Regions from separate parts of the Paenibacillus sp. FSL W7-1332 genome, predicted to be linked through region 3. Evidence: predicted binding sites of a transcription regulator. Region 3 holds the regulator's gene; each other region holds the start of a gene.
The links. Region 3 encodes Rex, which represses fermentation and respiration genes when NADH is low (regulators of the CRP and FNR family bind a similar motif). Its sites were predicted from a motif close to TTGTGAAATATTTCACAA; they were not measured.

Region 1: MKX98_RS15345 (L-lactate dehydrogenase) is a predicted target of Rex. The motif match lies at 1,298-1,315, and genes of this name have one in related genera.
Region 2: ric (iron-sulfur cluster repair di-iron protein) is a predicted target of Rex. The motif match lies at 1,512-1,529, and genes of this name have one in related genera.
Region 4: adhE (bifunctional acetaldehyde-CoA/alcohol dehydrogenase) is a predicted target of Rex. The motif match lies at 2,560-2,577, and genes of this name have one in related genera.

The regions. Positions count from the first base shown of each region.
Region 1 covers NZ_CP150209.1:3,443,848-3,447,874, forward strand. The annotation lists gene MKX98_RS15340 (LysE family transporter) at 1-127, shown strand, start outside; gene MKX98_RS15345 (L-lactate dehydrogenase) at 214-1,146, opposite strand; gene MKX98_RS15350 (thioredoxin family protein) at 1,399-1,977, opposite strand; gene MKX98_RS15355 (PLP-dependent aminotransferase family protein) at 2,300-3,727, shown strand; gene MKX98_RS15360 (arylamine N-acetyltransferase) at 3,830-4,027, shown strand, end outside.
Region 2 covers NZ_CP150209.1:3,356,532-3,360,558, reverse strand. The annotation lists gene MKX98_RS14955 (aldehyde dehydrogenase family protein) at 1-542, opposite strand, end outside; gene ric (iron-sulfur cluster repair di-iron protein) at 783-1,481, opposite strand; gene MKX98_RS14945 (pectinesterase family protein) at 1,747-3,522, opposite strand; gene MKX98_RS14940 (Ig-like domain-containing protein) at 3,636-4,027, opposite strand, start outside.
Region 3 covers NZ_CP150209.1:2,686,603-2,690,629, reverse strand. The annotation lists gene MKX98_RS11935 (amidohydrolase) at 1-1,053, opposite strand, end outside; gene MKX98_RS11930 (redox-sensing transcriptional repressor Rex) at 1,028-1,693, opposite strand; gene dinG (ATP-dependent DNA helicase DinG) at 1,756-4,027, opposite strand, start outside.
Region 4 covers NZ_CP150209.1:2,520,084-2,524,110, reverse strand. The annotation lists gene adhE (bifunctional acetaldehyde-CoA/alcohol dehydrogenase) at 1-2,491, opposite strand, end outside; gene MKX98_RS11035 (Crp/Fnr family transcriptional regulator) at 2,763-3,488, shown strand; gene MKX98_RS11030 (asparagine synthase) at 3,573-3,731, shown strand; gene MKX98_RS11025 (formate/nitrite transporter family protein) at 3,970-4,027, opposite strand, start outside.

The DNA.
Region 1 (4,027 bases), 760 kb from region 3:
CAACATGACCTGGGCGCTATTCGGTTCGCTGTTCCAGCATCTGTTATCCCGATATGAGCGCCCGTTTAATATATCGATGGGATTGCTTCTGCTTTACAGCGCCTTTTCTATTTATGCCACGAACTGATTTGCTAGCTACAACGTAATGTCATCGCTCCTCAGCCAAAAGAACAAGGCTTCCCGAATCACACATCCGGAAAGCCTTGTTTTGTATTACTCTAAAATGTTGGAGATCTGCTCTTTCAGTTTGTTAGCAGATGCATGAAATTGGGTTAGTTCCTCGTCATTAAACTCGAGATTCAGAATTTCCCGAACGCCTGTACGATCAACCACACAAGGTACGCCTAAGTATACATCAGACACACCGTGGTAGTCCGTGAGCAGTGTGGATACATTGAGAACGGAACCTTCGTTTTGCAAAATGGAGACGATGATCCGATCGAGCGCCAATGCGATTGCATAGGAGGTGGAACCCTTGGCGTTAATGATTTCATAAGCCGCATTCTTGGTGCGGTCGAAAATATCTTCTTTTTCACCGTCAGTCAGATCGATTCCGATCCCCGCGATGTTGGCAATGCTCCAGAGCGGCAATTCGGAATCACCGTGTTCCCCGACGATATGGGCGTGAATGCTGCGCGGATTAATGCCTTTGTTTTGACCAATCAAATACCGGAAACGGGCGCTATCCAGCAAGGTGCCGGAGCCGATCACGCGATTGACTGGGAAGCCGCTCTTCTTCAACGTGACGTAAGAGAGAATATCCACCGGATTCGTAGCCACAAGAATGATGCCGTGGTCATTGTATTTCACGATGTTTTGGATAATATCGTCAAATATCGCCGTATTTCGCTTCAATAAGTCAATTCGCGTCTCGCCGGGTCTTTGGTTGGAGCCTGCGGCAATGACAATGATGTCTGCATCCTTGCAATCGCTGTAATCTCCAGCCCACAGCTTGACGCCTCCGGCAAAGGGGAGGCCGTGATTCATATCCAAGGCTTCACCAAGCGCTTTGTCATGGTTCGCATCGATTAATACCAGTTCAGATACTCTTTCGCGTAAGAATAAGGTGTACGCAGTCGTTGCTCCCACAGCTCCTGTACCGATGATCACCACGCGGGACGGACGCTGAGCTTCATTTTTTGTCATAAGTGTTTCGCTCCCTTGTACTGAGTTAATGAAATTTGGTGAATGGTATACTTCTGATGAATTACCCTAATAAAAGGCTGCCGGAACAGTGAATCCCTAACGCTTCATCGATAGTAATGATAACATATTCAGGAAGATTTAAGCAGCGGGATTGTGATATATTTCATCCTGTGTGTTCATTTTTAACTTTGACACTGTCAGAAACCATACACCTTCATCAGGGGAGGAGGATCACGCTTATGCCAAACGCGGTCACAGGTTATTATCGGCAATTCTATCAGATATAAACGAAGTAAGCAGTTGCCTTATTTCCTGAATCATGACCCTCTGATATTCATTACCGTCATGGTAGAGCTCTCCGATCTTCTTGTACGTTTGGTCCAGTTGTTCTTGATAGGATGCAGCTTGTTTATCGGGGGGGTTCCTCTTGAACTCGTCCATGACGTTCTGGATATACGCCGGACGAGCGCCCCAAGTTCCGAGTACTTCACCTGTGCTTGCATGGAGGAAGACAGCAATCGGCTGTGCGCGTCCGCCATCCGTTAGAAAAAGGTCCATTGTTTCCATATGATCTTCCATGATGAGCACGTCGGACGGAATTCGGCTATATTCCAATATTCTAAATAGGACAGGTACATTCCATATGACATCCGGGCACCAATCCGTACAGAGAATCAGGCAGTGCAGATGGTTGAATGGGTTTCGCTCAGAAGTGAAGAATCCCTCAGTCTCTTTGTTCTCCCACTGGAAGCGATCATAGACTTGTCTGAATAATTCCTTCGTATTTGGGATTCTGCTCAATTTCATTTCTCGAATCTTCATATTCTCCATGAATTGGAGAGGCGTTAAACCCAGGCCGATTTTATGTTGGAGATGGAGGGGATGAGACATAGGATCATACGTCCTTTCATAACGTAATAGATTCATATTGAGATACATCCAAGTTAACGTTAGCTTAAGACAAAACTGATCATACAGAAATGGTCAGTTATTATCTGTTTATGAAAGTCAGATGTACTGAAGGTTGTGTTACCGAATGAAGCTATTCGTGAATAGGATGCGCAACATAGGCTGAGTTTCATGTATAATTCATTAAACATACCTGCCATTACGACAGTAAATTTTATTAATATAATGCCTGAGGTGGTCCCACTTGTTTGATATTCTTCTACCCGAGCAAAGCGAGTTCCCATTATACCAGCAGTTATATCTGCAAATTCGTGAGGGTATCCGTAATGGGGTCATTCCCGACGGACAACGATTGCCTTCTGTTCGTGCCCTCCAGCTTCAGCTCAATATAAGCAAAACGCCGATCGAGACGGCTTATCAAATGTTAACGTCTGAAGGGTATGTGATCAGCAAACCGAGGTCGGGGCTATATGTCATAAATCCATACAAGGAACTATCTCACCATCATCAACAGCGGACCCCCTCCATAACAACGATGTCAGTTATGCATTCCAACGGGCACTTGAATCAAGGTCAAGGTGTTATTGACTTTAATCCCACTCGTTTAGATCAATCGTCCTTTCCAGTACGAACCTGGAATAAAATGCTCAAGGAAGCGCTGGAACAGCATGTGAGTGAAATGGGAATGTATGGGGATCCGCAGGGCGAATACGGGCTGCGCACCGTAGTTTCGGAATATCTGCGAAATTCCAGAGGGGTTATTTCAACACCTGATCAAATTGTGATCGGCGCCGGCACGGCCTATAGCATGGGCCTGCTTACCAGAGTACTGCCAGGACTTAAGCACATTGCGGTTGAGGAGCCGGGTTACAGCTTGGTACGAGATCAATTTCACTTGAATGGCTGTGATTTACTTCCGATTACGCTTAGTGATAAGGGAATCTCGCTTGACCAGCTGGAGAGCAGCCACGCACAGCTTGTATATGTAACACCATCTCACCAATTCCCGACGGGAAGCATCATGCCTTATCCGGAGCGGGAACGATTACTGGAGTGGGCCAATACCAGAAATGCATACATTATCGAGGACGATTATGACGGTGAGTTTCGTTACCAGGGAAAACCGATTCCTTCCCTGCAAGGGTTGGATCATAACGGGCGGGTCATATACGCCGGCACGTTCTCGAAAGTGTTGACTCCGACACTGCGTATGAACTATCTCGTTCTGCCACCGGCGCTGCTGAATCACATATCCCACAAACGTCAGGAAGTATTCTTTGCCCCTTCACGCGTGGAACAGTGGGCAATGACCGCGTTTTTTGAACAGGGGCATTGGTACCGTCATATTCGTAAAGTACGTAATCTGTACAGGAAGAGACATCATCAGTTGATTGAGTTGATTGAGGCTTATCTTGGCAGGTTTGTTGAAATTACGGGTCAGAATTCAGGCCTCCACATTCAGCTGATCGTCAAAAAAGAAGTGTCCTCGGAGGAATTGATTCAGAGGGCGGCGAACGTCGGGGTTATCGTGTACGACCTGCGAAAAATGTGGATGAACCACCAGCAAGATGCAAACCAGTTCCCGAGGTTATATATGGGATTTGCAAGCTTGAACGCAGCTGACATGGAAAAGGGGATACGACTTCTGCAGAAGGCCTGGAACATGGATTGAACACGGCTTGTTTATGCCTGTCTTTTATAAAATATTGAAACTGACCATTTCATAAGGGTCAGTTTCTTGTTTATGATAAGAAAAAAAGTAGGAGTGCGTGCTATGATCACCCAAAGTGAGGTAAGAGCATATTTAAACCGTTTAGGCATTTCGGATATTCAGGAACCGACAAAGGAACATTTGTTCGAGCTGCATAAAGCCCACGTGGCACGAATACCTTGGCAGACCTTGGATATTTTTGCTGGGAAACCGACATCCATCGATATACAGGAATCCGTACAACTTATGATCCATCATCGA
Region 2 (4,027 bases), 670 kb from region 3:
GAATCCTCATGCGGCTTCAGCACGACGCCGTTGCCGGCACCTAATGCCGGGGCGACGGACTTCATGGACAAGAAGAAAGGAAAGTTAAATGGACTGATTACCCCAACCACGCCAGCCGGGATCCGATACAGTCGGTTCTCCTTGCCATCTTCAGTGGATGGTAAAATCTTTCCCTCCATTCTTAGGGGAAACGTTGCCGCTTCCTTAATCATATTTTTCACAAGACCGATCTCGAATGCCGCCTTCAGACGCGTTCCGCCCAGCTCCTGAACAATAATGGACGTAATATCTTCCTCATGCGACTCCATATATTTAACCGCATTTTCAAGGATGTCGCGTTTACGGTAAGGGTTAACCTTGTCCCATTCCAGCTTAGCTTGGTAGGCAGCCTGATAGGCATCATCAATGTCTGCAACACTCGCGATTTGAAAAGCCGTAATGACCTCATCATTATATGGATTGATGTCAGGCAGCGTTTTACCGCTTTTACCGTCTCGCCATACCCCGCCTATGAATTGTTTTCCCAATTTCGAATAATCCATATGCGCCCTCCTGTGTCGAATAATTCCAACTGATATATTTATCGACTGAATACAGGGAATAGTTAAGTGAATTTTATTTGACCTCTTCTCCCTCCCGGGGAAGGAGTCTGCACGCTAATCATGACAAAACAATAACGCCCTAACCATAAGGTTAGGGCGTTATTGTTAGGGCGTTATTTTACACGTTCGATCGTCATCCGAGCAATACATCACCCAGCTTAGAAGGGGTTCTAACCAATGTTATACCGCTTCGCGAATCCGCTCAAACAAGATGTTGTTTTCCAGATGGATATGCTCGAAGGTGTCCTTTTCAAGCATGGCCAACCGTTGATAGACCAGCCGATACGTGCCGCAGGCATCCGACGGAAGTTCGAAATCAGCGGTTACTTCCCTGAGCTCTTGAAGCAATCTGCCGGCGTGAGCATGTTCATCTTCCAGCTCAGACACATGCGGCTTAAGCTCCGCTGCAGCTTGGTGGTTAGGCTCTGCAACAAATTTCAAGATAAGCGGGAATACATGCTCGTCCTCATCCATCGTATGCTCCAGCAGTTCTTTTTTCAGATCCGAGAAAAGCTCCTGCACCCGGAGAAGCTCGGGATGATGCTCTCCATGAACGCGTGCCAACTTCGTCACATACGGCGTTAAAGCAGGTAATTCATCCCGCAAGAAGGCATGATGTTTATGCTGGATGTATTCAATCAGTTCGGATTCCCTCAGTGAAGCCGGACGGCTTTCCTGATAATCGGCAAACTTGTTCTCCAGGGTTTGAACCTTCTCCAGTACGGCGGCAGGTTCCAAATTACGCTGTTTAGCTGCTTCTTCCAGTGGCACCTGCCCTCCACAACAAAAATCAATCCGGAGTGATCGGAATAAATCCGCCGTTTGCGGGATGGATGTAACAATATCGGATACCTGGCTCTGAAGCGTGAATGAACTCATAGTCAAACCTCCTTAGACTAAACCCCATCTTTGTGAACTATTTCACTCTTACAACCCAAGTATATGAAACTCCTGTCTCCGTACATGTGATTGCAGTCATACTGAAATGGAACACTATGTGAACGTTCAGGATCCGAGAACTACGGGAGCCAGAGCAGCACAAAAACAGGGATCTCATCATCCCTGTTTTGTGGATTCTGGAATAAAAGCATCATGATATCCAGCGTGATTCAAAATTTGAGGGCTTTAGAACTTATATAATCTCTTATCTTAATGCCTCGGCATGCCGCAGCAGGATGTCCGCCGCCAGTTCTGACACATGTTTGCCCCGCTGTGCCCGGACCTCGTTCTCAAAGCTATCCATATTTCCCTTCTCCAGCTTCTTCGTCAAACTGTTGGCGATACCGGCATTCCCAATCTCTCCGCTGCTCAGGAACCGTTCGATCAAAGCGATCATATCGCCGGTGCTCGTAACCGTCTGAAATTCAATCTCAGCTACTGACGTATTGCCCGCAAGATCTGCTCCTTCAACGGTTAAGACATGACTCCCGAGCGGGAGCTGATACAGCGGGATGGCTTCACCGGGTTGAACGGGATTACCGTCCAGCTTGATAACCGTCCGGCTGTCGTCGACGCCGGAAACGGAATCGCTCATTTCAATGATCGGCGTCCAATCCCTGGAGACATTCCATCCTCCCTCCTGTACCGGTGTTTCTACGTGAATATCCGGTGGGGACAGATCCATGTTCAATACAATGGATCGGATGCTTTCCTCAAGACCTGCAGCGTTGACGGAGCGATAGTATATCGCAGCCGCGGCCGCTTCCCGGTCCAGAACGATCGGCCCCGAGTAAGGAGTCCAGGTGATACCGCCTAAACTGTAGACGGTTTCGGTAACAGTTGAACCGTCGTCTTCCGCACTCAATTCAATGGTAACCGGCACCGTATACCAGCCGTTCAGGCCGTTCGGTGTTTCAGGTGTTATTTGGGACGATGTGTGCGGAGCTGTATTGTCTTCTTCCCCGTAAGGCTGCGGAAGAACAGGCATTCTAGTCGGATCCCAACCATCCGATCCCTTCATCATCATTGGAATCGTGTACAGATTCGCTTCCTCCGGCGTGAGCTGCTTCGACCAATTCGCGCGGGCTTCGGCTGCCGCACCAGGTCCGGTATTGTTATATTCATAGTATTTGGCGGTTTTCTCGTTATCCGGTCGTCCCCAGTTATGCCAGCCTTTATCGTGCACGATTCCTTCCATTTCCGTGTTCATGAACAGCACATGGGCAAAGGGTCTCCATGGTCGCCCGAGGTAGACATCTTCGATTCCGTCCGCTCCTGTAATCTTGCTGTTGAGGAACAAATATCCGTAGGGCTGATTTTCCGGCGTGCTGGCAGCGGTAATATATCCGCCTGAACGGACATTGTGAATGACGCTCTGGTCAAACACGGCGATTCCAGGTCCATAGATAAAATCCACCGCTCCTTCAATATAACTGTTCTTCACATACACCCGTTTCCCGGCATTGTTCACAAAGAACGTATCCTGATAACCGATCATGCGGACATGGTTGAAAAAGGCCCGATCTCCCCGAAGGTCCAGCGCAGGCGCCGGGCCTTGAGGACCCGCTCCATTCGCAAACGTGATGTTCTCGGCGGTAAAATCATCGGATTCGACGGCGGTGGCACGTTCATTGAATCCGGTGCCCGTTATCCCGGTATAGGTAATGACCGTATCTTCCTTGCTCTCGCCAATAAAGCTCACGGCATGCTTCGTCTTGGGAACGGTAACCTGCTCCTCATAGATTCCATTACGGATATAGATTATCGTTCGGTCCGTATTGCCATCCGGGATGGAGTCCACCGCGGCTTGAACGCTGGTAAACATGCCTGTGCCGTCTTTCGCCACGACGATGACGGAAGCAGGCGTTGCTCCTTGAGGATCGCTTCCGACGCCCGGCCCGTTCTCGTTTACCGACTGCACCGAATAATAATAAGTTGTGCCGGCAACGACATCCGTATCGATAAATTCGGGCTGCCGCAAATCGGAGGCGACGACACTTCCTGCTTCGCTTCTTGATTCCGACCTTCTGATTTGATAAGAAGCTGCACCTTCTACGGCTGACCAGGACAGCTTGACGTGGTCTTTGGCCGGGTTTAGTCGAAGATCACCCGGAGGCGGCGAGGTATTCGCAGGGAATGGAATGACCCGAACCGCTTCAGAATTCGCGCTGGAGGCGGTGCCGTTATGTGCGGAAACACATAATAGTAGGCCGTCCCGTTCTCCAAGCCGCTTTCCTCATAGCGGATATCCTTCACTTGATCGGCAATGACCGTGTAAGGGCCGCCGTGAACGGTGCTTCGCTTGATCTGATAACTCGAAGCATCGGGTGAGGCATTCCACGAGATCACCGCCGATGCATCGCCGGCACTCGCTTTAACATCCGCTGGCGACTCTAGCGGCGCCACCGGACGGACCTCGACCGGGTCGGACGCCTCGCTTTCGCCGGCAACGCTTGTCGCCGTCACCGTATAATAGTAGACTTTAC
Region 3 (4,027 bases):
GAAGGCTGACTTGGCTCCATATTCTGTACCCATCCGAAGCGCTTCGGATGCTGGAATTGCGGTTGGATCCCCGCTTACTCCTTTATGGATCAGTGCGGCGAGCCGCATCTCTTCAAACATATCCAGATTATTATTGCTGGCAGGTCCATCGGTACCCAAAGACACGGTGACCCCGGCTTTCAGCAGTGCAGGCACGCGAGCGATGCCGCTGGCAAGCTTCAAATTGCTGCCTGGATTATGCGAAACCATAACTTGATGTTTGGCCAGAATTTCGATTTCTTCATCGGTCAGATGGACGGCATGCGCAAGCAGCGTTGGACGGGAGAACATGCCAAGCTTCTCTAGATGGGCAACAGGGCGAAGTCCGTAGTCATTTACGTTCTGAGCTACTTCCGTTTCCGTTTCGGACATATGCGTATGCAAAGGCAGATTCAAATCATGTGACGCTTGCACGAATTTTTCGATGAAATCCGGCGGGCACGTATAGGGTGCATGCGGTGAGATCATCGTCGTAATTCTACCGTCAGCCTGACCATGCCAGTCTTTCGCGAATGCAACCGCCTCTTCCAGCTTCTGCTGCTGCACCTCAGGCGGACATAATCCGATGACACCGCGCGTCAGAACGCCGCGCATGCCTGAGTCCTCTACTACCTTTGCAACCTGATCCATATGATCATACATATCCACAAATGTCGTGGTTCCGCCTTTAATCATCTCCAGCACGGAGAGCGAGGTTCCCCAGTATACATCGTCGGCCGTGAATTTGGCTTCCATCGGCCACATTTTTTCCTGAAGCCATACTTGCAGTGCCAGATCGTCGCCATACCCGCGAAGAAGCGACATGGCCGCATGTCCGTGCGTATTCACCAATCCAGGCAGGAAAAACAGATGGGTTCCGTCGATGATTTCTGTTCCCTCTTGGACAGTCGGCTCTTCTTCACCCAGGTAAGTGATCCGGTCGTTCTCCACGACCATATATCCACGTAACACGGATCTGCCTTCCTCTAGTACCGCAAACGTTCCGTTTTTAACCATCCACTTCGTTGTCGTCATGTGCTGCATCCTCCTTGCCGTTATCCAAATAATAGGCCAAACTCTGCAAATCCGTAGTAAAATCTGCCGTATGGATCCGGATATGGGGTGGAGCTTTCAGGATGGTCGGCGCAAAATTCAGGATAGCCTCGATGCCTGCCGCGATAAGTTGATTCGCTACATTCTGCGCCTCAAAATCCGGAACGGTGATAATCCCGATACGAATGCCGTACTCATGAACCGTCTTCTCCAGTTCCTCCATCGGCTGTACGACCAAATTGTTAATTTTCATACCAACTTTGGGAGAATACGAATCGAAAACCGCCACAATCTTCATATTGTCCTTCAGAAATGCATTGTAATTCGATAATGCATGTCCAAGATTACCGGCCCCAATCAATGCGACATTGATCTTCTGGTCCAGCTTTAGAATCTGGCGAATTTTCTCGATCAGATAAGATACGTCATATCCGATCCCTTTCCGTCCAAAATCACCGAAATACGCTAGGTCCTTACGAATTTGAGCAGGATTGAGGTCCAGTTTCTGCCCCAGTTCCTGGGAGGAAACCGTGGAGACCTCCCTTTTCTGAAGCTCATTCAAATAGCGCAAGTATACAGGTAATCTGCGGACCACGGCTTCCGAAATTTTTTCCGATTTCATGCATGCTCCCCCTAATAATAGGTTAATATCTACATTTGTTTGTGCTCGTTCATGGTTTCACTTTATTCAGCTTGGTTCCCTATGCCTGCCTCTTCCTGCAGCCATTTCGAAATTCGGGGAACGATCCCCTCTGTCGGCATGTGCTCCATCTTCGGTCCAGGCAAGGAATATAAGAAATACTTCCCGTAATAGGATTCAATGACCCGAGTATCGTAAACGATGACAATCCCCTTATCCTGCGCGGTCCGTACCAGTCGGCCAAATCCCTGTTTGAAGCGAATGACCGCTTGCGGAACCGAAAGCTTCATGAACGGGTTCTTCTTCTGCTGCTGCAGAAGCTCGCTCTTGGCTTCGACCAGAGGGTGATTCGGCGGCTGGAACGGCAGCCGGACGATGGCAAGGCAGGTGAGCGCCTCACCGGGTATATCTACTCCTTCCCAGAAGGAGCTGGTGCCCAGCAGAACCGAAGCGCTGCTATCCTGGAATCTCCGGATTAACTTGGTACGGCTGGTTCCGTCCATCCCTTGTCCCAGTACCGTAATATCGCTGGATCCCAGCGCCTCCTTCAAGGGCTCATGCACCTGACGCAGCATGCGGTACGAGGTGAACAGGACAAGCATGCGACCATGCGTTGCGATGGCCGTATCAGCTAATGATTGCACAAGTGTATTCACAAAGAGTGCATCCCCGACCGAGCCCTTCACGCTCGGAAAATCGCGCGGCACAACAAGGAGAGCCTGCTCCCTGTAATTAAACGGGGACGGCAGCAGGACCGTGTTCAGGTTGCCGTTATCTGCCGCTTCCTGAAGACCCAAGTTCTCGATCATGAACTGAAACGATTTGTCCACCGACAAGGTCGCCGATGTCAGGATCACGCTTTGTTTTTTGTCAAAAAACAATTCCTTTAAGTGGGTGCTGACGTCGACAGGCACCGCATAAAGCTGCAGCGATTTGCCGCGGAAGTTGCCGTTCGCCTCCATCCAGTATACCGTGCCCTCATCGTTCAGGGACATGAAGGTCCTCAGGTCCTCGCGGTGTGCCGCCAGGTCCTTAAATAGACCCGATAGGTCTGTTAACAGACTGTCCGCGCTGTAGTCGTCCAAATCTTCCTTCATTTCGGCAATCAGCTTGTCACCCTTGCGAACGACATCGCCCAGCGTCAGATGAATTTGATGCTCCAGCTCGGCCAGCGAATTCCAATCCTTCGGCTTCTTCAGCGGCGATAAGCGAAGCGAGAATTGACCGGCATCCCCCGGAGTCGCGTCTCCGCGCTCCGGAAGCAGTCCGAACAATTGGTCGCTGAGCCGGTCCCAATTCTCTTTGACGGTGATCAGATCCGGATAAATCCGGTCGATGATGGAAGACCACTCGACAGCCTTCTCATGGGACGACGCTTGCAGCAGCTGGCGAAGAGCCGGAAGCTGACCGCTTCGGCTGTCTTTGTACATACGGGTCAACGTATGGACAACCGAAAAATATTTCATCTGCAAGCCTAGGTGCTTGCCCGCAACGTCCTCCAGATGATGCGCTTCATCGATGACGAGACGCTCATAACTCGGAAGCAGCTGGTGATTCGCTTTCACGTCGGTGAACAGCTTCGAATGGTTCGTAATGACAACATCCGCGATGCCCGCCTCATGTTTGGCCCTGTGATAATAGCATTTGCGGAACCATGGGCAGGCACGGCCCAGGCAGGAATCCGAATCGCTGGAGATGGTTTCCCAGAAATCCCCTCCACGGCCGCCAAGGTTCAGCTCCTCATCATCCCCGTTCTCCGTCTGGGTCAACCAAACCAGCATTTGCGCTGCGGTGATCACATCTTCCTTCGGGGAATGAAAATCTCTTCTATTTATTTTATGTTCAAATTTTCTCAAACACAAATAATGGCCTCTTCCCTTGAAAATAGCCGCTTTAAAAGGAAAAGGAACAACCTGGGTGAGCAGGGGAATATCCCGGTCACGCAGCTGTTCTTGAAGGTTGATCGTATGCGTGCTCACCATAACCTTCTGTTCCTGCTTCACGCTTTGATAAATCGACGGCAGCAAATACCCGAGGGATTTGCCTGTTCCCGTGCCGGCTTCGATCAATAAATGTTTATTGTTATCGAGTGCCTGCATCACTTCCTGAAACATCATGTCCTGGGCATCCCTGCTCTCGTAATGAGGCAGCGTTTCCTTTAGACGTTCACGGACATCATTCATGTATTGCTCAAAGCTTACATCAGCCAAGGGATTAGGCTCCGTCTCATCCCTGGCAGGCGTTATATCGTTCCAATCGTCAACGGCCAGGGCAAATTGACGATAGTACGTATGGGTGTCTCCGGCTTGTACTGCC
Region 4 (4,027 bases), 170 kb from region 3:
TTTTCTCGAAATCTTTAGGGTCGATGCCAAGCTGCTGGAACGATTCCTCGATCCCGAGCTTGCTGTTCAGCTCCCGGATTGCGCCAATCAGACTGTTTACGCCCTCTTCCGTCGTTCTTGCCGGCAGTCCGAGAATCCGCGCGATTTCAGCATATCTCTCATCAGCCACAAAGTGGGTGTATTTAGGCCATGCAGCGAATTTCGTTGGCTTCTTCGCGTTGTAACGGATGACGTGAGGCATCAGGATCGCATTGGTGCGTCCGTGTGCCGTATGATACTGTCCGCCCCACTTATGCGCAAGACTGTGGTTGATGCCAAGGAACGCATTCGCAAAAGCCATGCCGGCAAGCGTCGAAGCATTATGCATTTTTTCGCGGGCAAGTTTGTCGCCGGTAAGCGCCGACTGCTCAAGATACTGGAACACCAGCTGTATGGCCTTGATGGCAAGCCCATCCGTATAATCGCTGGCCATCACCGATACGTAGGCTTCAATTGCATGTGTCAGAACGTCCATGCCGGTATCGGCTACCGCCGTTTTAGGCAGCGTGTAAACGAATTCCGGATCGATAATCGCCACATCCGGTGTCAGCTCATAATCAGCCAGCGGGTACTTGGTATTCCCCAGCCCTTTGTCCGTGATGACGGCAAACGAAGTTACTTCCGAGCCCGTTCCCGACGTTGTTGGAATGGCAACGAACTTCGCTTTCCGTCCTAGCTTCGGATATTTATAGACCCGCTTGCGGATATCCATGAATTTTTGCTTCAGATTGTTAAAATCCGTATCCGGATATTCATAGAACAGCCACATGGCTTTCGCTGCATCCATTGGCGATCCGCCGCCGAGGGCGATGATGCAGTCCGGCTGGAATCTTGCAAGCATTTCCGTTCCGCGTTCTACGGTCGTTGTCGAAGGATCCGGCTCAACCTCCGAGAAGACTTCGATGGCTACCGGCACTCTGCGCTGACGCAGATAGTGCTCTACCCGCTCCACATAACCCAGCTTCACCATCATGGGGTCGGTAACGATAGCGACACGGGTGATTTCCGGCATTTTCGCAAGATACTGCGTCGAAGCTTTTTCAAAGTAAATTTTGTCCGGCACTTTAAACCACTGCATATTCACGGTTCTGCGGTTCACCCTTTTCACGTTGATTAAATTGACAGCCGTCACGTTCGACGAAGTGGAATTACGTCCATACGAACCGCAGCCCAGCGTCAGCGATGGCAGATTCGTGTTGTAGATATCGCCGATACCGCCTTGCGAAGATGGCTGATTCACCAGGATACGGCAGGTTTTCATCCGATCCGAGAATTTCATGATGATGTCCTCATTGTGCGAATGGATTACCGACGAGTGGCCCATGCCGCCAAAAGCAACCATCTCTTCAGCGCGCGTGATGCCCTCTTCCGCATCTTTCACTTTATAGCAGGCCAGCACCGGGCTAAGCTTCTCGGCAGACAACGGGTAGGCAGGTCCGACTCCCTCCAGCTCGGCGACCAGGATCTTGGTGCTTTCCGGTACCTCGAATCCGCAAGCCTCGGCTATCTTAGTTGCCGGCTGTCCGACGATAGTAGGATTTACCGCACATTTATCCGATACCATCGCATGCGCAGTCAGTTTCGCCAGCTCTTCCTTGTTGACAAAATAACAGCCGCTGGCAATCATTTTTTTCTTCACTGTATGATATATAGGCTCCTCGATAATGACAGCCTGCTCGGAAGCGCAGATCATGCCGTTATCAAAGGTTTTGGACAAAATCAAATCGTTCACTGCCTGATCCAAATCCGCGCTCTTCTCAATAAAGCAAGGCACGTTTCCTGGTCCAACGCCCAGGGCAGGCTTGCCGCAGCTGTATGCCGCTTTGACCATCGCCGAACCGCCTGTAGCCAGAATGCAGGCAACGTCAGGATGATTCATCAGCGCATTGGTTTTATCCATGGAAGGAGCTTCGATCCACTGGATGCAATCGGCAGGAGCACCTTGCTTCACGGCAGCATCCCGCAGTATCCGTGCGGCTTCCTTGCTGCAGGCCTGCGCGGATGGATGGAATCCGAAGATGATCGGGTTTCTTGTTTTAATGGAGATCAGTGCCTTGAATATCGTCGTGGAGGTCGGATTGGTTACCGGTGTTATCCCCATGATAATCCCGATCGGTTCTGCTATTTTTTGAAAGCTGTCATAGGCGTTGTCTTCAATGATACCCACGGTTTTGTCGTATTTAATGCTGTTGTGGATATACTCCGTGGCAAACAGGTTTTTGATGATCTTGTCTTCGTACACGCCGCGTCCGGTTTCCTCAACCGCCATTTTCGCCAGCTGCATGTGCTTCTCAAGACCTGCCATGGCCATGGCCTGTACAATCCCGTCGACTTGCTCCTGATTCAATTCCATAAACTTTTCTTTGGCCCGATTCGCCTTGTCAATCAGCCCCTGAATGTACTCCGACGCTGTTTGTCCTTTTACTTCCACCGTTCCTTTGCTCACAGCCATATCTCTCATCCTCCCATGATTCATGTTTCTTTCTACGCTTTGATCGTAACACAGCTGTTTTTAATTTCATGTGAATTATTTCACAATATAAGTATTTATCTTTTCTGTGTGATTTACACCTGTCTCCCCCTCCTTTCAAGTGAAAGAGATCACAAAGTTTGAAAATTCGCCACGATTTCCCTCTTATTCTCCCCCAAAAGTGAATGTTTTCACGTTATAATGTATTTAAAGATTAAACAGATCAAATTTTAGGATGTTAGGGGATACCAACATGAATACTGTAGACCATGTAATGGAAATCGAAAACTTAGGGAACACGCAGTGCTTCTCGGAGCAAAACCGCAACCGTCTGCTGGTCAGCATGAAGGAAAGGGTACTCCCTGAAGGATCCCATTTGTTCTGGGAAGGCGATTTCGCCGACAAGCTGTACTACGTTAAACAAGGAAGAATCAAATTAACCAAATCGACCGATGAAGGCAAAGAACTGATTCTATATATGTACCATCCGGGAGACATGGTCGGGCAAGCCGATCCATTCTTCAGCAACAATCACAGTTTCTCGGCAGAGGTGCTTGAGGATAGTGTTGTCGGTGTCATCGAGCACAAGGATCTGGAGCTGCTGATCTGTCAGCACTGCGACTTCGCCATTGATTTTATGAAGTGGATGGGCATTCACCACCGCATCACCCAGACCAAATTTCGGGATCTCATGATGTACGGCAAGCCCGGCGCTTTAACATCGACACTCATCCGGCTGAGCAACACCTACGGGCAGCATCAAGCGGATGATACTATTCTCATCAACAAGAAGATTACCCACACCGATCTATCGAACATGATTGGCGCAACCCGCGAAAGCGTGAACCGGATGCTGAGTGACCTGCGCAAAAAAGATGCTATCGAATATGCCGGCGGGATGATTGTCATTAAAGATCTTCCGATGCTGCAGGAAATCTGCCATTGCGAGTTGTGTCCGAACGAAATCTGCCGGATTTAATCGGCCTCCCTTCAGTGCATAATATACAGTCATCTGCTTACAATAACCTTGTCTTTCCAAACCAAAATAAAGGGAGTGCTCAGCATGCGTGAAGGTTTGATTCCTGCTGTTCTTGGAACTGTGGTTTCTGCTTCGGGTGCCGCTCTGCTTGGCAGCAAGTATAAACTTGCCGCAACCGGTATTCTCGGCTTCGGACTGGCTCATATTGTGCTTGGTGCGATTGACCTGGTGGAACATCGGTAAGGATTGGAAGACAAGATTCATATAGCTGTCCTGTTCAGTCATTGAACTGAAGGGACGGCTTTTTATGTATGTGCCCGACGGGATCCCTCTTTTTTTGTTAGGAGACGTTCCGTGCAGATCCCTCACTTTAACTAGACAAATGAAAGAAGCGGTCAACCGTTTGGTCGACCGCTTCTTTTCGGCTGTATATCAAGTGAGTAAACCCACTTTATGAGCAGCCCCTTTTCTATGATGCCTACTATGCAACCTTCTTTTGCTTGCTCCCTTTTCCCGACGAGATAAACCAATACGCCATC